Regions from separate parts of the Nitratireductor sp. PBL-C9 genome, predicted to be linked through region 3. Evidence: riboswitches for the same ligand, from Rfam matches in the RefSeq annotation. Region 3 holds a riboswitch; each other region holds the start of a gene.
The links. A riboswitch is a leader RNA that binds a small molecule or an ion and turns the genes downstream of it on or off. The one in region 3 is predicted to bind thiamine pyrophosphate.
Positions count from the first base shown of each region.

Region 1: it holds a riboswitch for thiamine pyrophosphate, as region 3 does, so the genes downstream of both, thiC (phosphomethylpyrimidine synthase ThiC) here and ACRTG1_RS01045 (YkoF family thiamine/hydroxymethylpyrimidine-binding protein) in region 3, are expected to answer to the same signal.
Region 2: it holds a riboswitch for thiamine pyrophosphate, as region 3 does, so the genes downstream of both, thiB (thiamine ABC transporter substrate binding subunit) here and ACRTG1_RS01045 (YkoF family thiamine/hydroxymethylpyrimidine-binding protein) in region 3, are expected to answer to the same signal.
Region 4: it holds a riboswitch for thiamine pyrophosphate, as region 3 does, so the genes downstream of both, thiC (phosphomethylpyrimidine synthase ThiC) here and ACRTG1_RS01045 (YkoF family thiamine/hydroxymethylpyrimidine-binding protein) in region 3, are expected to answer to the same signal.

Region 1 covers NZ_JBPAXW010000001.1:767,085-771,048, forward strand. The annotation lists gene ACRTG1_RS03590 (tripartite tricarboxylate transporter permease) at 1-557, shown strand, start outside; gene argE (acetylornithine deacetylase) at 550-1,740, shown strand; TPP riboswitch at 1,850-1,974, shown strand; gene thiC (phosphomethylpyrimidine synthase ThiC) at 2,088-3,905, shown strand; gene thiO (glycine oxidase ThiO) at 3,909-3,964, shown strand, end outside.
Region 2 covers NZ_JBPAXW010000009.1:79,791-83,754, reverse strand. The annotation lists gene ACRTG1_RS18510 (ABC-F family ATP-binding cassette domain-containing protein) at 1-707, opposite strand, end outside; gene ACRTG1_RS18505 (thiamine diphosphokinase) at 711-1,358, opposite strand; TPP riboswitch at 1,452-1,613, shown strand; gene thiB (thiamine ABC transporter substrate binding subunit) at 1,651-2,655, shown strand; gene thiP (thiamine/thiamine pyrophosphate ABC transporter permease) at 2,694-3,964, shown strand, end outside.
Region 3 covers NZ_JBPAXW010000001.1:211,737-215,700, forward strand. The annotation lists gene ACRTG1_RS01030 (ABC transporter substrate-binding protein) at 1-255, opposite strand, end outside; gene ACRTG1_RS01035 (ABC transporter ATP-binding protein) at 252-1,007, opposite strand; gene ACRTG1_RS01040 (ABC transporter permease) at 1,004-1,792, opposite strand; gene ACRTG1_RS01045 (YkoF family thiamine/hydroxymethylpyrimidine-binding protein) at 1,797-2,405, opposite strand; TPP riboswitch at 2,399-2,511, opposite strand; gene ACRTG1_RS01050 (DeoR/GlpR family DNA-binding transcription regulator) at 2,628-3,389, opposite strand; gene ACRTG1_RS01055 (phosphotransferase) at 3,552-3,964, shown strand, end outside.
Region 4 covers NZ_JBPAXW010000001.1:52,750-56,713, forward strand. The annotation lists gene ACRTG1_RS00265 (tripartite tricarboxylate transporter permease) at 1-441, shown strand, start outside; gene argE (acetylornithine deacetylase) at 434-1,624, shown strand; TPP riboswitch at 1,734-1,858, shown strand; gene thiC (phosphomethylpyrimidine synthase ThiC) at 1,972-3,789, shown strand; gene thiO (glycine oxidase ThiO) at 3,793-3,964, shown strand, end outside.

The DNA of each region.
Region 1 (3,964 bases), 560 kb from region 3:
CGCTTCTGGCGCTCGGCGTTCCCGGAGACGTGATCACCGGCGTCATGCTCGGCGCGTTCATGATCCAGGGCCTCACGCCCGGCCCGCTTCTGTTCCAGAACAATCTGAACGAGGTCTACATGCTGTTCATCGGCATGATGTTCTCCTCGGTCCTGCTGTTCGGCGCGGGCAAGCTGACGGTGCGCTTCTTCTCGCACATCGCGTCGATCCCGCAGGTGCTTCTGACGCCTGTGGTCCTGATGCTGTGCGTCTATGGCATCTATTCGATTTCCAGCAACATGTTCGACGTCACCGTCCTGCTCATCATGGGCGTTGTCGGCTTCATCATGCTGCTTTTGAACATCCCCCCGGCGCCGTTCCTGATCGCCTTCATTCTGGGGCCGATGTTCGAGGACAATCTGCGCCGCGCGCTGGCCATTTCGCGCGGTGACCCGTCCGTCTTCTTCCAGTCCGCCATTTCCTGGATTTTCGCAGGTCTGATCGTGTTCTTCGTCGGCCTGACGATCCGCCGGGAGTGGCAAAAATACCGAGAGAACCGTGCTGCACAGAATGCCTGAGGCCGAAAAGTCCACCATGTCACTGCTTGAGAATGCCAAGAGCCACCTGAAGGATCTGGTCGCCTTCGATACGACGAGCCGCTACTCGAACCGGCCGCTCATCGACCACATGGCGGCGTTCCTGCGGGAATACGGCATCGAGCCGGTCATACTGCTGGACGAGACGGGCGAGAAGGCAAACCTGATCGCCCGCATCGGCCCTGCAGACGTTCCCGGCGTCGTGCTGTCCGGCCACACCGATGTGGTGCCGGCGCTGGAAAAGGGCTGGACTTCCGGTCCGTTCGACCTGACCGAGCGCGACGGAAAGCTCTATGGCCGCGGAAGCTGCGACATGAAGGGCTTCGCCGCCTGTGTCATGGCGATGGTGCCGCAGCTGGCAGCCGCGAAGCTGGAAAGGCCCGTCTGGCTCTGCTTCTCCCATGACGAGGAAGTGGGCTGCCTCGGTGCGCCGGCCATCGCCGAATGGCTGGCCGCGCTCGACGTTCCGCCCATGCTGGCGATCATCGGCGAGCCGACCGACATGACGCTGGTGACCGGTCAGAAGGGCAAGATCGCCATGCGCTGCCATGTGCATGGCACGTCCGGCCACTCCTCCTTCGCGCCTGATCACGTCAACGCCATCGACTATGCGGCGCGCATCGTTTCGATGATCGCCGAACGCGGCGAGCAGATCGGCGAGGAAGGCCCCTTCGACCGCGATTTCACGGTGCCGCATTCGACCATGCTGGCGACCATGATTTCCGGCGGCGTCGCCACCAATGTGACGCCGGATCTGTGCAGCTTCAACTTCGAGATTCGCAGCCTGCCGACCCATGATGCGCGGGCCGAACTGGAATCTCTGAAAAAGCGCGCAAACGAAGAAATTTTGCCGAAAATGCAGGCGAAATGCGCCGAAACCGGCATCGAATGGGAAGAAATTTTCGCCTATCCGGCGATGGGCGACAGCACGTCGACCGACGGCTTCGCCTTCTTCCGCGACATCATGCCGGAGTGGTCGGGCAAGGTGTCCTACGGTTCGGAAGGCGGTGTGTTCGAGACCATCGGCGGCATCCCTTCGGTGATTGTCGGCCCCGGCTCGATTCGCCAGGCGCACAAGCCCGACGAATTCGTTGCAATCGAACAGCTGGACCTTTGCCTCGATTTTCTCGGCAAGGTCGCCTGGAAGGTCACCGAACCGGCCTGACCTAAGCATTCCGGCCCGGCCGCTCATCGCGGCCGGGCCTCCCCTGACGCGGAGTTCTGCACAACCGCGTCAGCCTGCTTGACAAGCAGCACCGCCTTCGCCCACCCTAAAGCCTCACCTGGGGGGTCCCGCCAAGGGGCTGAGATTCTGCTGGCATGGTTTTCCATGCAGCGCAGTGACCCGATGAACCTGATCCAGTTCATACTGGCGTAGGGATGGTGCACGCTTGGCGGGTCACAGGCTTATCGCGGCCGAAAACCGTTTCCGTACAGGAACGTCACAGCTCTTCCTCCTCTCGGCACGAACTGGGTCTCCATTGCTGAACGAGCAGAGGAGGCTCTGAACCCATGGACGCATTTGCCCCGACCGTAACCACCGGCCCGTTGCCGGCGTCGCGCAAGGTCTACAAACCCGGAACGCTTCACCCCGAGATTCGCGTGCCCATGCGCGAAATCGCGGTGCACCCGAGCGCCGGCGAACCGCCGGTGACCGTCTACGATTCCTCCGGCCCATACTCTGATCCCGACATGCTGATCGAGATCGACAGGGGCCTGCCGCGCATCCGCGAAGCCTGGGTAAAGGCGCGCGGCGACGTGGAAGCCTATGAGGGACGCCACGTCAAACCGGAAGACAATGGTTTTGCCACCGGCGACCGGCTGACGCCGGAATTTCCCATTCGCCATCAGCCGCTGAAAGCGAAGGACGGCACGGCCGTCACGCAGCTCGCCTATGCGCGCGCCGGCATCATCACGCCGGAGATGGAATTCATCGCCATCCGCGAAAACCTCGGACGCGCGCAGGCCAAGGCCGCGCTTGCCCGCGACGGCGAGAGTTTTGGTGCATCGATCCCCGATTTCGTGACGCCGGAATTCGTGCGTGACGAGGTGGCGCGCGGCCGGGCCGTGATCCCCTGCAACATCAACCACCCGGAAGCCGAGCCGATGATCATCGGCCGCAACTTCCTTGTGAAGATCAACGCCAATATCGGCAATTCCGCCGTCACCTCCTCCATGGCAGAGGAAGTGGAAAAGATGGTGTGGGCGACGCGCTGGGGCGGCGATACGGTGATGGACCTGTCGACCGGCCGCAACATTCACAACATCCGCGAATGGATCATCCGCAATTCGCCCGTGCCGATCGGCACCGTGCCGATCTATCAGGCGCTGGAAAAGGTGAACGGCATTGCCGAAGACCTGAACTGGGAGGTGTTCCGCGACACGCTGATCGAACAGGCTGAACAGGGCGTCGACTATTTCACCATCCATGCGGGTGTGCGCCTGCACTACATTCCGCTGACGGTCGACCGTGTCACGGGCATCGTTTCGCGCGGCGGCTCGATCATGGCCAAGTGGTGCCTGCACCATCACAAGGAGAGCTTTCTCTACCAGAACTTTGCGGAAATCTGCGACATCTGCCGCGCCTATGACGTGTCGTTCTCGCTGGGCGACGGCCTGCGGCCCGGCTCCATCGCCGACGCCAATGACGCAGCCCAGTTTGCCGAGCTGGAAACGCTGGGCGAACTGACGAAGATCGCCTGGGAGAAGGACTGCCAGGTCATCATCGAAGGCCCCGGTCATGTGCCCATGCACAAGATCAAGGAAAACATGGACAAGCAGCTCGAGGTCTGTGGCGAGGCCCCGTTCTATACGCTTGGGCCGCTCACCACGGACATTGCGCCGGGCTATGACCACATCACGAGCGGCATCGGCGCGGCGATGATCGGCTGGTATGGCACGGCCATGCTCTGCTACGTCACGCCGAAAGAGCATCTGGGCCTGCCTGACCGCGATGACGTGAAGACAGGCGTCATCACCTACAAGATCGCGGCGCATGCGGCGGACCTCGCCAAGGGGCATCCGGCGGCGAAGATCCGCGATGATGCGCTTTCGCGGGCGCGCTTCGAGTTCCGCTGGGAGGATCAGTTCAACCTCTCGCTGGACCCGGAAACGGCGCGTAATTTCCATGATCAGACCCTGCCGAAGGAAGCGCACAAGGTGGCGCATTTCTGCTCCATGTGCGGCCCGAAATTCTGCTCCATGCGCATTTCCCACGACATCCGCGCCGAGGCGCAGAAGGAGGGGATGGCGAAGATGGCGGAGAAGTTCCGCGAGGGCGGCGATCTCTACATGCCGCTCGACCAGGTGGCGGCGGAGAACGGGGACTGACCCATGCATGTCCTCATTCGCGGGGCCGGCATTGCCGGCCTCACGCTGGCCCATGAGCT
Region 2 (3,964 bases), on a different contig from region 3:
CCATAGCGCAGCCAGTGCTCCTCGCGCTCGATCTTGCGGGCAAGCTTGTGCTGGTCGCGCTCTTCCTCTTCGAGCACCTGATCGCGCCAGTCCTCGAAATGGGCAAAGCCCTTGTCGAGCCTGCGCGTCACGCCACGGTCGAGCCAGACGGTTGCGCGGCTCACGCGTTCGAGAAAACGACGGTCATGCGAGATGGTGACAAGGGCTGAAGACGTGCGCTGCAGCTCTTCTTCCAGCCATTCGATGGTGGCGAGGTCGAGATGGTTGGTCGGCTCGTCCAGCAACAGCAGATCAGGCTCGGGCGCAAGCACCCGGGCGAGCGCGGCACGGCGCGCCTCGCCGCCCGACAGCGTTGCCGGGTCTTCATCGCCGGACAGGCCCAGCCGGTCGATGACCAGCGCCACGCGGTTGATGTCGTCCGCCGGGCCGAGACCGGCCTCCACATAGGCGCGCACGGTCGAAAAACCCTGCCAGTCGGGCGACTGGGGCAGATAGCGCACGGTCGCCGTCGGCTGGCGGAACACCTCGCCATCCTGCGGCTCCACGAGGCCGGCGGCGATCTTCAGAAGTGTCGACTTGCCGGAGCCGTTGCGCCCGACCAGCGCCAGCCGCTCGCCGGGGCCGACCATCAGCGATGCGCCATCGAGCAGCGGCGTGCCGCCGAAGGTCAGGCGAATGCCATCAAGCTTTAAGAGAGGCGGCGCCATGGATCAGTGTTCTCCGTCGTTGGAAAGATGGGCGACCAGAAGCGCCCTGCCCTCTTTGAGGGTAACCGCGAGTTCGCCATCGACCACATTGGAAAGGGTCAGCGACGAGCCGAAAGGAACCTCGACCGCATCGAGCGGCCATTTGGCCCCTTCCACGGTGAGGCCGGAAAGGGCCGAAAAGCCGAGGATCGAAAACAGCGTTTTCTGCGGATAGTCGAAGCGATGGCGTTTGCCGGGCAGCAGCGGCACGCCTTCCTGCACGCCGCTTGTCAGCCGCGTCTTAATGCCCTGTTCTGAAAGCTGAAGCGCCTGCGCGAGATGCAGGAACATGTGGTCGGGCCGCGCGCCGCCGAAAGCACCCACGAGAACGAGGCTCGTCGCGCCCGCTTCCAGCGCTGCGGCGATGGCGAGTTCCCCGTCCGTCTTGTCCTTGTCGGCGGAAAAGGCGCGGCGCGGCACCCGGGCATAGGCCTCGGCCATGCCGTCCGGCTCGGAATCGAAATCGCCGACCCACAGCTCCGGCATAACGCCCAGAAGCGCTGCGTGGCGCATGCCTGAATCAGCCGCGATGATGCGGCTGTCGGCGATTTCGGCATCGAGTGCCGGCGTGCGTGTGAGATCTCCGCCCAGGAGAAGGGTAAACAGGCTCATGGTCGAGGCCCATATCATGCCGGCGGGCAAGCGCCAACGGCGTTCGCGCCATTCCGCCTCTTGCGCCGGCCCCTGCCGCGCCCTATTTTCCCGGTCGCTCTAACGGGGTGCCGGCGGATTGCCGGCTGAGAGGCCCAGTGGTTGAAACGGATGCAGCTTTTCCCTGAACAAAGGAAAGCCGCATCAGTGGAACCCGGCCAACCCGCTGAACCTGATCCGGTTTGCACCGGCGGAGGGATTAGACGCTTTTCGCACAGCGCCTCATTCCCCAACCAAACGAGAGGAGGCGCAGATGCGCGCGACCACCCTGCTTTCCACCATAGCGCTTGGCACGCTGGCCATGGCCGGCCATGCGGCGGCCGAAGACAAGCTCACCGTCTACACCTATGAGAGCTTCACCTCCGACTGGGGCCCCGGCCCGGCGGTGGAGAAGGCGTTCGAAGCGGAATGCGGCTGCGACGTGGATTTCGTTTCCGTGGCCGATGGCGTGGCGCTTCTGAACCGCGTGAAGCTCGAAGGCAAATCGACCAAGGCCGACATCGTGCTCGGTCTCGACAACAACCTCGTGCACGAGGCCCGCGAGACCGGCCTGTTTGCGCCGCATGGCGTCGACATGGGCAGGGTGAACGTGCCGGGCGGCTTCGAGGACGACACGTTCGTTCCGTTCGACTACGGCTATTTCGCCTTTGTCTATGACACCGAGGCCATCGAGACCCCGCCGGCAAGCCTGAAGGAGCTGGTGGAGAGCGACAGCAATCTGAAGATCGCCATTCAGGACCCGCGCACCTCCACGCCGGGCCTCGGACTGCTGCTCTGGATGAAGGCCGTCTATGGCGACGACACAGCGGACGCCTGGGGCAAACTGCAGGACAAGGTGCTGACGGTGACGCCGGGCTGGAGCGAGGCCTATGGCCTGTTCACCAGCGGCGAAGCGCCGATGGTGCTGTCCTACACCACCTCGCCCGCCTATCACCAGATTGCCGAAGATTCCGAGCGCTACAAGGCGGCGGGCTTTGAAGAAGGGCATTATCTTCAGGTGGAAGTGGCCGCACAGACCGTGAAGGGCGCGGAAAACCCGCTGGCGCAGAAATTCCTCGCCTTCATGACCGGTCCCGGCTTTCAGGACGCGATTCCCGAAACCAACTGGATGTTCCCGGCCGGCGAGACATCGGAGCCGCTCAACCCGGTGTTCGACACTCTGGTGAAGCCGGGCGAGACGCTCGAATTCTCATCGAAAGAGGTGGCGGAAAACCGCAAGGCCTGGGTCGATGAGTGGCTTTCGGTGATGAGCCGCTGACCGTTTCGCGCGCGCCCGACATGGAAAGACGCCCCCTGATGGACAGGCGTATCGCAGCGGGACGGCTTGCGCTGGCCGCTGTCGGCCTGCTGATCGGCGGGGCCTTTGCGGGCCTTGCCGTGGAGGCCCTGCAACAGGGTACGGGCGCGTTTGCAGCTTTCGACGCCTATCTGCTGCGGATCGCCCGCTTCACGCTCTGGCAGGCGCTGTTATCGACGCTTTTATCAGTCGTGCCGGCGATCCTTCTGGCGCGCGCGCTGGCGCGCCATCCCGCATTTGTGGGGCGCGCCTTCATTCTGCGCCTGTTTGCCGTGCCGCTTGCGCTCCCCGCCATTGTGGCGGCGCTCGGCATTCTGGCGCTTCTGGGAAGAGCGGGGATTTTCGCGCCTTTCCTGTCCGTGCTCTTCAATGAGCACTGGCCCGGCATTTACGGGCTTTCGGGCATTCTGGTCGCCCATGTCTTCTTCAATCTGCCGCTGGCCACGCGCCTGTTCCTGAACGCGCTGGAAAGCGTGCCCGCCGACCAGTGGCGTCTTGCGGCCCAGCTCGGCATGGGCGCGCGCGCCTCGTTCCGGTTTCTCGAATGGCCGGCCATGCGCGCGGCCCTTCCCGGCATTGCCGGCCTCGTCTTCATGCTGTGCGTGACCTCGTTTACCATCGTCCTGCTGCTTGGCGGCGGACCCCGCGCGACAACGCTGGAAGTGGCGATCTATCAGGCGCTGCGGTTCGACTTCGATCCGGCCCGCGCGCTGGTGCTGACGCTGGTGCAGCTGGTGCTGGCCGGCGGCGTTGTTCTGGCGTTAAGCCGGCTCGGCGCGTCGCTCAGCGGCGATGCCAACCTGCCCGTCGCACCGCGCCGCATTGTCTGGCACACGCCATTGGAGACGGTTCTCAACACCGTCATCATCGTCGCGGGGCTGCTCTTCGTCGCCGGACCGATGGCCGCGACCGTGATCGCCGGTCTGAAGGCGGATCTGGCGCGGCTTGCCACCGAGAGCGCGGTGTTCTCGGCCACAACAACCAGCCTGCTTTTCGCCAGCCTCTCCGCGCTTTTATGTCTGGTTCTCTCGCTGGCGCTGGTGGCGGCACGCCGGGCGCTCGAAATGAAGCGCGGCGCGCTGCCTGCGGGCCTGCTTGAACGCGCCACCGACAGCGGGGCGGCGATGGTGCTCATCATTCCGCCGCTGGTGATCGGTGCCGGCTGGTTCATTCTGCTGCGGCATGTGGGCGATGTGTTCGCCTTTGCACCGGCGATGGTCGTCACCGTCAACGCGGTGATGGCGATGCCGTTTGCAATCCGCGCAATCCG
Region 3 (3,964 bases):
GTAGAAGCCGATGGAGCTGAGAATGCCGAATTCGGCAACGCCCGTGGCGACCAGCGTGCCGGAGGACGTGTCGGTGTAGGGCAGGATTTCGACATCGAGGCCGGCATCCTTGAACCAGCCTTTCGCCTGGGCGACGTAGAGCCCCACATGGTTGGTGTTGGGCGTCCAGTCCAGCGCGACGCTCAGGCGCTCCTGCGCCGTTGCCGGCAGCGCCATCGCGCCGAGCATCAGGGCTGCGGCTATCAGGCTTTTCATGGTCTTTCTCCTGTCTGACTGAGCAAGGTGTTCAAAAGGTCTTCTTCCAGCACGCGGGCCTTGTCCGGCAGGGGCGCGCCAAGGCGCGGGCGCGGGGCGCGGACGACGACTTCGGAAATCACGCGGGCGGGACGGCGCGACAGCACATAGATGCGGTCTGAAAGGGCGACCGCCTCGCGCACGTCATGGGTGACGAGCAGCGTGGTCCAGCGCGCGGCGCGCCAGCGGTCCTCCAGCCAGCGCTGCATCTGCGCGCGGGTGAGCGCGTCGAGTGCGCCGAAGGGTTCATCGAGAAGCTGGATCGGGCGGGCCTGAATGACCGTGCGCAGAAGGGCTGCGCGCTGACGCATGCCGCCCGAGAGTTCCGCCGGATAGCGCTGCTCAAAGCCTTCCAGCCCGAATTCGGCGAATAGCGGCAGCGCGCGGGCGCGCGCCTCGGCGCGGGGCACACCCTGCACTTCCAGCCCCAGAATGACGTTGTCGATGATGCGTCGCCAGGGCATCAGCGCGTCGCGCTGCGGCATGAAGGCGAAGGTCTGGCCATCGCGCTTCAGCGGCGCGCCATCGCGCAGGATCTCGCCGCGATCCGGCGCAAGCGCGCCGGTGAGCAGGCGAAACAGGGTGGACTTGCCTGCTCCCGAAGGGCCGAGAATGGAGACGAACTCCCCCTGCCCCACATGCAGCGACACATCGTCGAGCACGGCGGTTTCGCCAAGCGTCACGCCCACATTGCGCATTTCGAGGGCGCTCATCGTGTTTGCCCCGCTTCACGCCAGCGCAGCAGCGCGCGTTGCAGAAGCGCCGAGACGCCGAAGAGCACCAGCGTCAGCGTGGAGCTGACCACGACCGCTGCCAGCATGAGATCCGGGCGAAAGCTGTTCTTGGCGTTGAGAATGACAATGCCGAGCCCGGCGCGCGCGCCGACATATTCGGAGAAGATCGCGGCGACCACGGCATAGGTGATCGAAATCCGCAGGCCGGCGAAGAAATAGGGCATGGCCGAGGGAAAGCGCGCCGCCCGGAACACTTTCCACCGCGACGCGCCCATGGAGCGCATCAGCGTTTCGATTTCGGGATCGGTGGATTCGTAGCCATCGACCAGCGCCACCAGCATGGGAAAGAAGGTGACGAGCGCCACGAGCAGGATTTTCGGTGTGAGACCGAAACCGAACCACAGGACGGCCAGCGGCGCGATGGCCACCAGCGGCAGGGTCTGGCTGACGACAAAGATCGGGAACAGCGCCCGCCGCAGCTTCGGCAGGAAATCGAGCGCCACCGAGAGGGCAAAGGCGATGCTGACGGAGAAGGCAAAGCCGGTCAGCGTCGCGCTCAGCGTCGGTAGCGTGTTCTCCCACAGGAGGGCGCGGTTGACGCCCATCTGTTCGATGACGCGCGAAGGCGCAGGCAGAACCAGCGGCGAAATGCCCGACAGCCGCACATAGATTTCCCAAAGGAGGATTGCACCGGCAACGCTTGCCAGGGCAGGCAAGCCGCGCACCAGCCGTCCGCCCGCAGGACGGGGCCGACCCTGAGACATGGGGTCAGGCCGTGGAGGGGCTGTTGGCGGAAACGGTGAGATCGACCGTCACATGGCCTTCGGGCGGACCGAACCGGCAGAAGGCCTGTTCGAGCGTTGCGAAAACCGGGCCTGCATCGCCGGTGAGACGGCTGCAGAAATTCTTGGAGCGGTCAAAGACGCCGCTCGACTTCAGGAAGTCGATGCAGCCCATGATCTCCGCCATGTGATCGCCGGCGCCCATCACGTAAAGCGAGAACTGCGCGCGGGCGATTTCCGACGTGGTCTTGGCATTGGCCACCGCTTCAAGCGCTGCCTTCTGCCGTTCGGCGAGTGGCTCTGACGGATTGGCGAGTGCAGAGGTGCTGCAGATCGGATCGTCGGGCTCGCCGGGGCAGCCGCGCGAGAGCGTGGCGCGCAGCACCACGTGATGGCGGGTGGATGCGGCGGCGACATAGAAATCGCGCAGCGCCGGAAACAGCACTTCGGGCGGGCCGACGACGAGCGTGGAGATATCGTCGGTCTCGATCCGCAACCGGTCCCGGTAAGGATCGAACGCGGAGAGCGACGACATGATGACGTCGACGAAATTGTCGGTCATCGGATAAAGGGAAAGCTGCGCACCTGCGAACATGATTGTCCTCCTTGCTCCGCTGGCATTACCCAGATCAGCTTCTAGGGCCCGAGGATTTGCACCCTCATCTCAGCCGCGGCGATACGCGGCACCCCTGTGGATGCGCGGAACGAACCAAATCCCGAGACGGAAAGCAAGTTGATTGTGCAGGAACTGTTTCGTCGGAGAACAAATGTACAGCTTTCCCACAGGCGTGGTGCGCCGGCGGCCCGAACGCCCCCGTCAGGCGGGGCAGGTAACCGTCACATCGGCCAGACGGAGCGCTTCGGACAGGTCTTCCGGCGGCATGCTGTCGACGATCAGCGAATCGACTTCGGCAAAGGAGCAGACGCGCACCAGCCCCTTCCGGCCGAACTTGGAAGCATCGGTCACGACAACCCGGCGGCGACCACGCGCCAGAACCGCGTTGCCGAACTGCGCCTCCTCCAGATCGTAATCCATGATGCCGGTCATCGCGTTCACCGCGCCGGCGGAAATGATGGCGTGATCGACGCTGAAACGGCTGACGAACTCGATGGCGGAAAAGCCGAGCGCGGAGCCACTGTCGCTGCGCAGCTCCCCGCCGGCCATGTAGACCTTGTTGCCATTGACGGTCGCCAGCGTGCGGGCGATGTCGGATGAGTTGGTAACGACGGTCAACTGCCGGTGGTCCAGCAGCGCGCGCGCCAGAAGGCTGGTAGTGGTGCCCGTGTCGAGCATCACCGACTCGCCATCGCGGATCGTCGAGGCGGCCAGTGCGGCAATGGTCTCCTTGGCCTGCCGGTTCTCCCGCATGCGCCGCTCGAACGGCGCTTCGCTGACCACGGACGGCAAGGCGATGGCGCCATGCATGCGCACGATGGCGCCACGCCCGGCAAGCGCCTTCACATCGCGGCGGACGGTTTCCACCGACACCTCCAGATGCTGCGCCAGATCATTGACGCCCATTGTGCCCTGCTCTGTCAGAAGATCCAGAATCCGACCATGGCGGGGGGAATAGTTCATCTGCGTTGCCCTTACCGGTTGTGCCCGTTTATGCCCTATCATGACTGATTTGAAATTCAAGAAGATGCAAATCGGTCAAACTTCAACATTTTTCTGTTGACTTCACACAGATGCCCATCAATTCTTCCTCAAAATCGACAGCCAAAGGCTGCGGGAGGAGACATGACGGCAGCACGGGAAATCACCGCCCCGGGCTCTGATCGGATTGCGGCACTGCCCCTATGGCAGGGGGCAATCACGATAGAGCCGCTTGTCGGCGGCATCAGCAATGAAAGCTGGCTCGTTACCGACGATGCCGGCGGCCATGTGGTCCGTTTCGGCAAGGACTATCCCTTTCATCACGTTATCCGCGACCGCGAATTGATGACCGCGCGCGCCGCCGAGTTAGCGTCTCTTGCACCAGCCGTCGAGCATGCGGCGCCCGGCGTGATGGTTTGCAGACATCTCAATGCCAGAACATACGGCGAAGCCGATGTGCGTGCCAACATTGAACGCGTCGCGAGGATCGTTCGCGATTTTCATCAGGACATGCCGCACCATGTTTCGGGGCCGGGCTTCATGTTCTGGCCGTTTCA
Region 4 (3,964 bases), 160 kb from region 3:
TACATGCTGTTCATCGGCATGATGTTCTCCTCGGTCCTGCTGTTCGGCGCGGGCAAGCTGACGGTGCGCTTCTTCTCGCACATCGCGTCGATCCCGCAGGTGCTTCTGACGCCTGTGGTCCTGATGCTGTGCGTCTATGGCATCTATTCGATTTCCAGCAACATGTTCGACGTCACCGTCCTGCTCATCATGGGCGTTGTCGGCTTCATCATGCTGCTTTTGAACATCCCCCCGGCGCCGTTCCTGATCGCCTTCATTCTGGGGCCGATGTTCGAGGACAATCTGCGCCGCGCGCTGGCCATTTCGCGCGGTGACCCGTCCGTCTTCTTCCAGTCCGCCATTTCCTGGATTTTCGCAGGTCTGATCGTGTTCTTCGTCGGCCTGACGATCCGCCGGGAGTGGCAAAAATACCGAGAGAACCGTGCTGCACAGAATGCCTGAGGCCGAAAAGTCCACCATGTCACTGCTTGAGAATGCCAAGAGCCACCTGAAGGATCTGGTCGCCTTCGATACGACGAGCCGCTACTCGAACCGGCCGCTCATCGACCACATGGCGGCGTTCCTGCGGGAATACGGCATCGAGCCGGTCATACTGCTGGACGAGACGGGCGAGAAGGCAAACCTGATCGCCCGCATCGGCCCTGCAGACGTTCCCGGCGTCGTGCTGTCCGGCCACACCGATGTGGTGCCGGCGCTGGAAAAGGGCTGGACTTCCGGTCCGTTCGACCTGACCGAGCGCGACGGAAAGCTCTATGGCCGCGGAAGCTGCGACATGAAGGGCTTCGCCGCCTGTGTCATGGCGATGGTGCCGCAGCTGGCAGCCGCGAAGCTGGAAAGGCCCGTCTGGCTCTGCTTCTCCCATGACGAGGAAGTGGGCTGCCTCGGTGCGCCGGCCATCGCCGAATGGCTGGCCGCGCTCGACGTTCCGCCCATGCTGGCGATCATCGGCGAGCCGACCGACATGACGCTGGTGACCGGTCAGAAGGGCAAGATCGCCATGCGCTGCCATGTGCATGGCACGTCCGGCCACTCCTCCTTCGCGCCTGATCACGTCAACGCCATCGACTATGCGGCGCGCATCGTTTCGATGATCGCCGAACGCGGCGAGCAGATCGGCGAGGAAGGCCCCTTCGACCGCGATTTCACGGTGCCGCATTCGACCATGCTGGCGACCATGATTTCCGGCGGCGTCGCCACCAATGTGACGCCGGATCTGTGCAGCTTCAACTTCGAGATTCGCAGCCTGCCGACCCATGATGCGCGGGCCGAACTGGAATCTCTGAAAAAGCGCGCAAACGAAGAAATTTTGCCGAAAATGCAGGCGAAATGCGCCGAAACCGGCATCGAATGGGAAGAAATTTTCGCCTATCCGGCGATGGGCGACAGCACGTCGACCGACGGCTTCGCCTTCTTCCGCGACATCATGCCGGAGTGGTCGGGCAAGGTGTCCTACGGTTCGGAAGGCGGTGTGTTCGAGACCATCGGCGGCATCCCTTCGGTGATTGTCGGCCCCGGCTCGATTCGCCAGGCGCACAAGCCCGACGAATTCGTTGCAATCGAACAGCTGGACCTTTGCCTCGATTTTCTCGGCAAGGTCGCCTGGAAGGTCACCGAACCGGCCTGACCGAAGCATTCCGGCCCGGCCGCTCATCGCGGCCGGGCCTCCCCTGACGCGGAGTTCTGCACAACCGCGTCAGCCTGCTTGACAAGCAGCACCGCCTTCGCCCACCCTAAAGCCTCACCTGGGGGGTCCCGCCAAGGGGCTGAGATTCTGCTGGCATGGTTTTCCATGCAGCGCAGTGACCCGATGAACCTGATCCAGTTCATACTGGCGTAGGGATGGTGCACGCTTGGCGGGTCACAGGCTTATCGCGGCCGAAAACCGTTTCCGTACAGGAACGTCACAGCTCTTCCTCCTCTCGGCACGAACTGGGTCTCCATTGCTGAACGAGCAGAGGAGGCTCTGAACCCATGGACGCATTTGCCCCGACCGTAACCACCGGCCCGTTGCCGGCGTCGCGCAAGGTCTACAAACCCGGAACGCTTCACCCCGAGATTCGCGTGCCCATGCGCGAAATCGCGGTGCACCCGAGCGCCGGCGAACCGCCGGTGACCGTCTACGATTCCTCCGGCCCATACTCTGATCCCGACATGCTGATCGAGATCGACAGGGGCCTGCCGCGCATCCGCGAAGCCTGGGTAAAGGCGCGCGGCGACGTGGAAGCCTATGAGGGACGCCACGTCAAACCGGAAGACAATGGTTTTGCCACCGGCGACCGGCTGACGCCGGAATTTCCCATTCGCCATCAGCCGCTGAAAGCGAAGGACGGCACGGCCGTCACGCAGCTCGCCTATGCGCGCGCCGGCATCATCACGCCGGAGATGGAATTCATCGCCATCCGCGAAAACCTCGGACGCGCGCAGGCCAAGGCCGCGCTTGCCCGCGACGGCGAGAGTTTTGGTGCATCGATCCCCGATTTCGTGACGCCGGAATTCGTGCGTGACGAGGTGGCGCGCGGCCGGGCCGTGATCCCCTGCAACATCAACCACCCGGAAGCCGAGCCGATGATCATCGGCCGCAACTTCCTTGTGAAGATCAACGCCAATATCGGCAATTCCGCCGTCACCTCCTCCATGGCAGAGGAAGTGGAAAAGATGGTGTGGGCGACGCGCTGGGGCGGCGATACGGTGATGGACCTGTCGACCGGCCGCAACATTCACAACATCCGCGAATGGATCATCCGCAATTCGCCCGTGCCGATCGGCACCGTGCCGATCTATCAGGCGCTGGAAAAGGTGAACGGCATTGCCGAAGACCTGAACTGGGAGGTGTTCCGCGACACGCTGATCGAACAGGCTGAACAGGGCGTCGACTATTTCACCATCCATGCGGGTGTGCGCCTGCACTACATTCCGCTGACGGTCGACCGTGTCACGGGCATCGTTTCGCGCGGCGGCTCGATCATGGCCAAGTGGTGCCTGCACCATCACAAGGAGAGCTTTCTCTACCAGAACTTTGCGGAAATCTGCGACATCTGCCGCGCCTATGACGTGTCGTTCTCGCTGGGCGACGGCCTGCGGCCCGGCTCCATCGCCGACGCCAATGACGCAGCCCAGTTTGCCGAGCTGGAAACGCTGGGCGAACTGACGAAGATCGCCTGGGAGAAGGACTGCCAGGTCATCATCGAAGGCCCCGGTCATGTGCCCATGCACAAGATCAAGGAAAACATGGACAAGCAGCTCGAGGTCTGTGGCGAGGCCCCGTTCTATACGCTTGGGCCGCTCACCACGGACATTGCGCCGGGCTATGACCACATCACGAGCGGCATCGGCGCGGCGATGATCGGCTGGTATGGCACGGCCATGCTCTGCTACGTCACGCCGAAAGAGCATCTGGGCCTGCCTGACCGCGATGACGTGAAGACAGGCGTCATCACCTACAAGATCGCGGCGCATGCGGCGGACCTCGCCAAGGGGCATCCGGCGGCGAAGATCCGCGATGATGCGCTTTCGCGGGCGCGCTTCGAGTTCCGCTGGGAGGATCAGTTCAACCTCTCGCTGGACCCGGAAACGGCGCGTAATTTCCATGATCAGACCCTGCCGAAGGAAGCGCACAAGGTGGCGCATTTCTGCTCCATGTGCGGCCCGAAATTCTGCTCCATGCGCATTTCCCACGACATCCGCGCCGAGGCGCAGAAGGAGGGGATGGCGAAGATGGCGGAGAAGTTCCGCGAGGGCGGCGATCTCTACATGCCGCTCGACCAGGTGGCGGCGGAGAACGGGGACTGACCCATGCATGTCCTCATTCGCGGGGCCGGCATTGCCGGCCTCACGCTGGCCCATGAGCTTGTCCGGGCGGGCGCGCAGGTGACTGTCTGCGACGTTCGCACCGGATCGGCGGGCAGCGCCTCATGGCTTGCCGGCGGGATGCTTGCGCCCTGGTGCGAGCGTGAAAGCGCGGAAC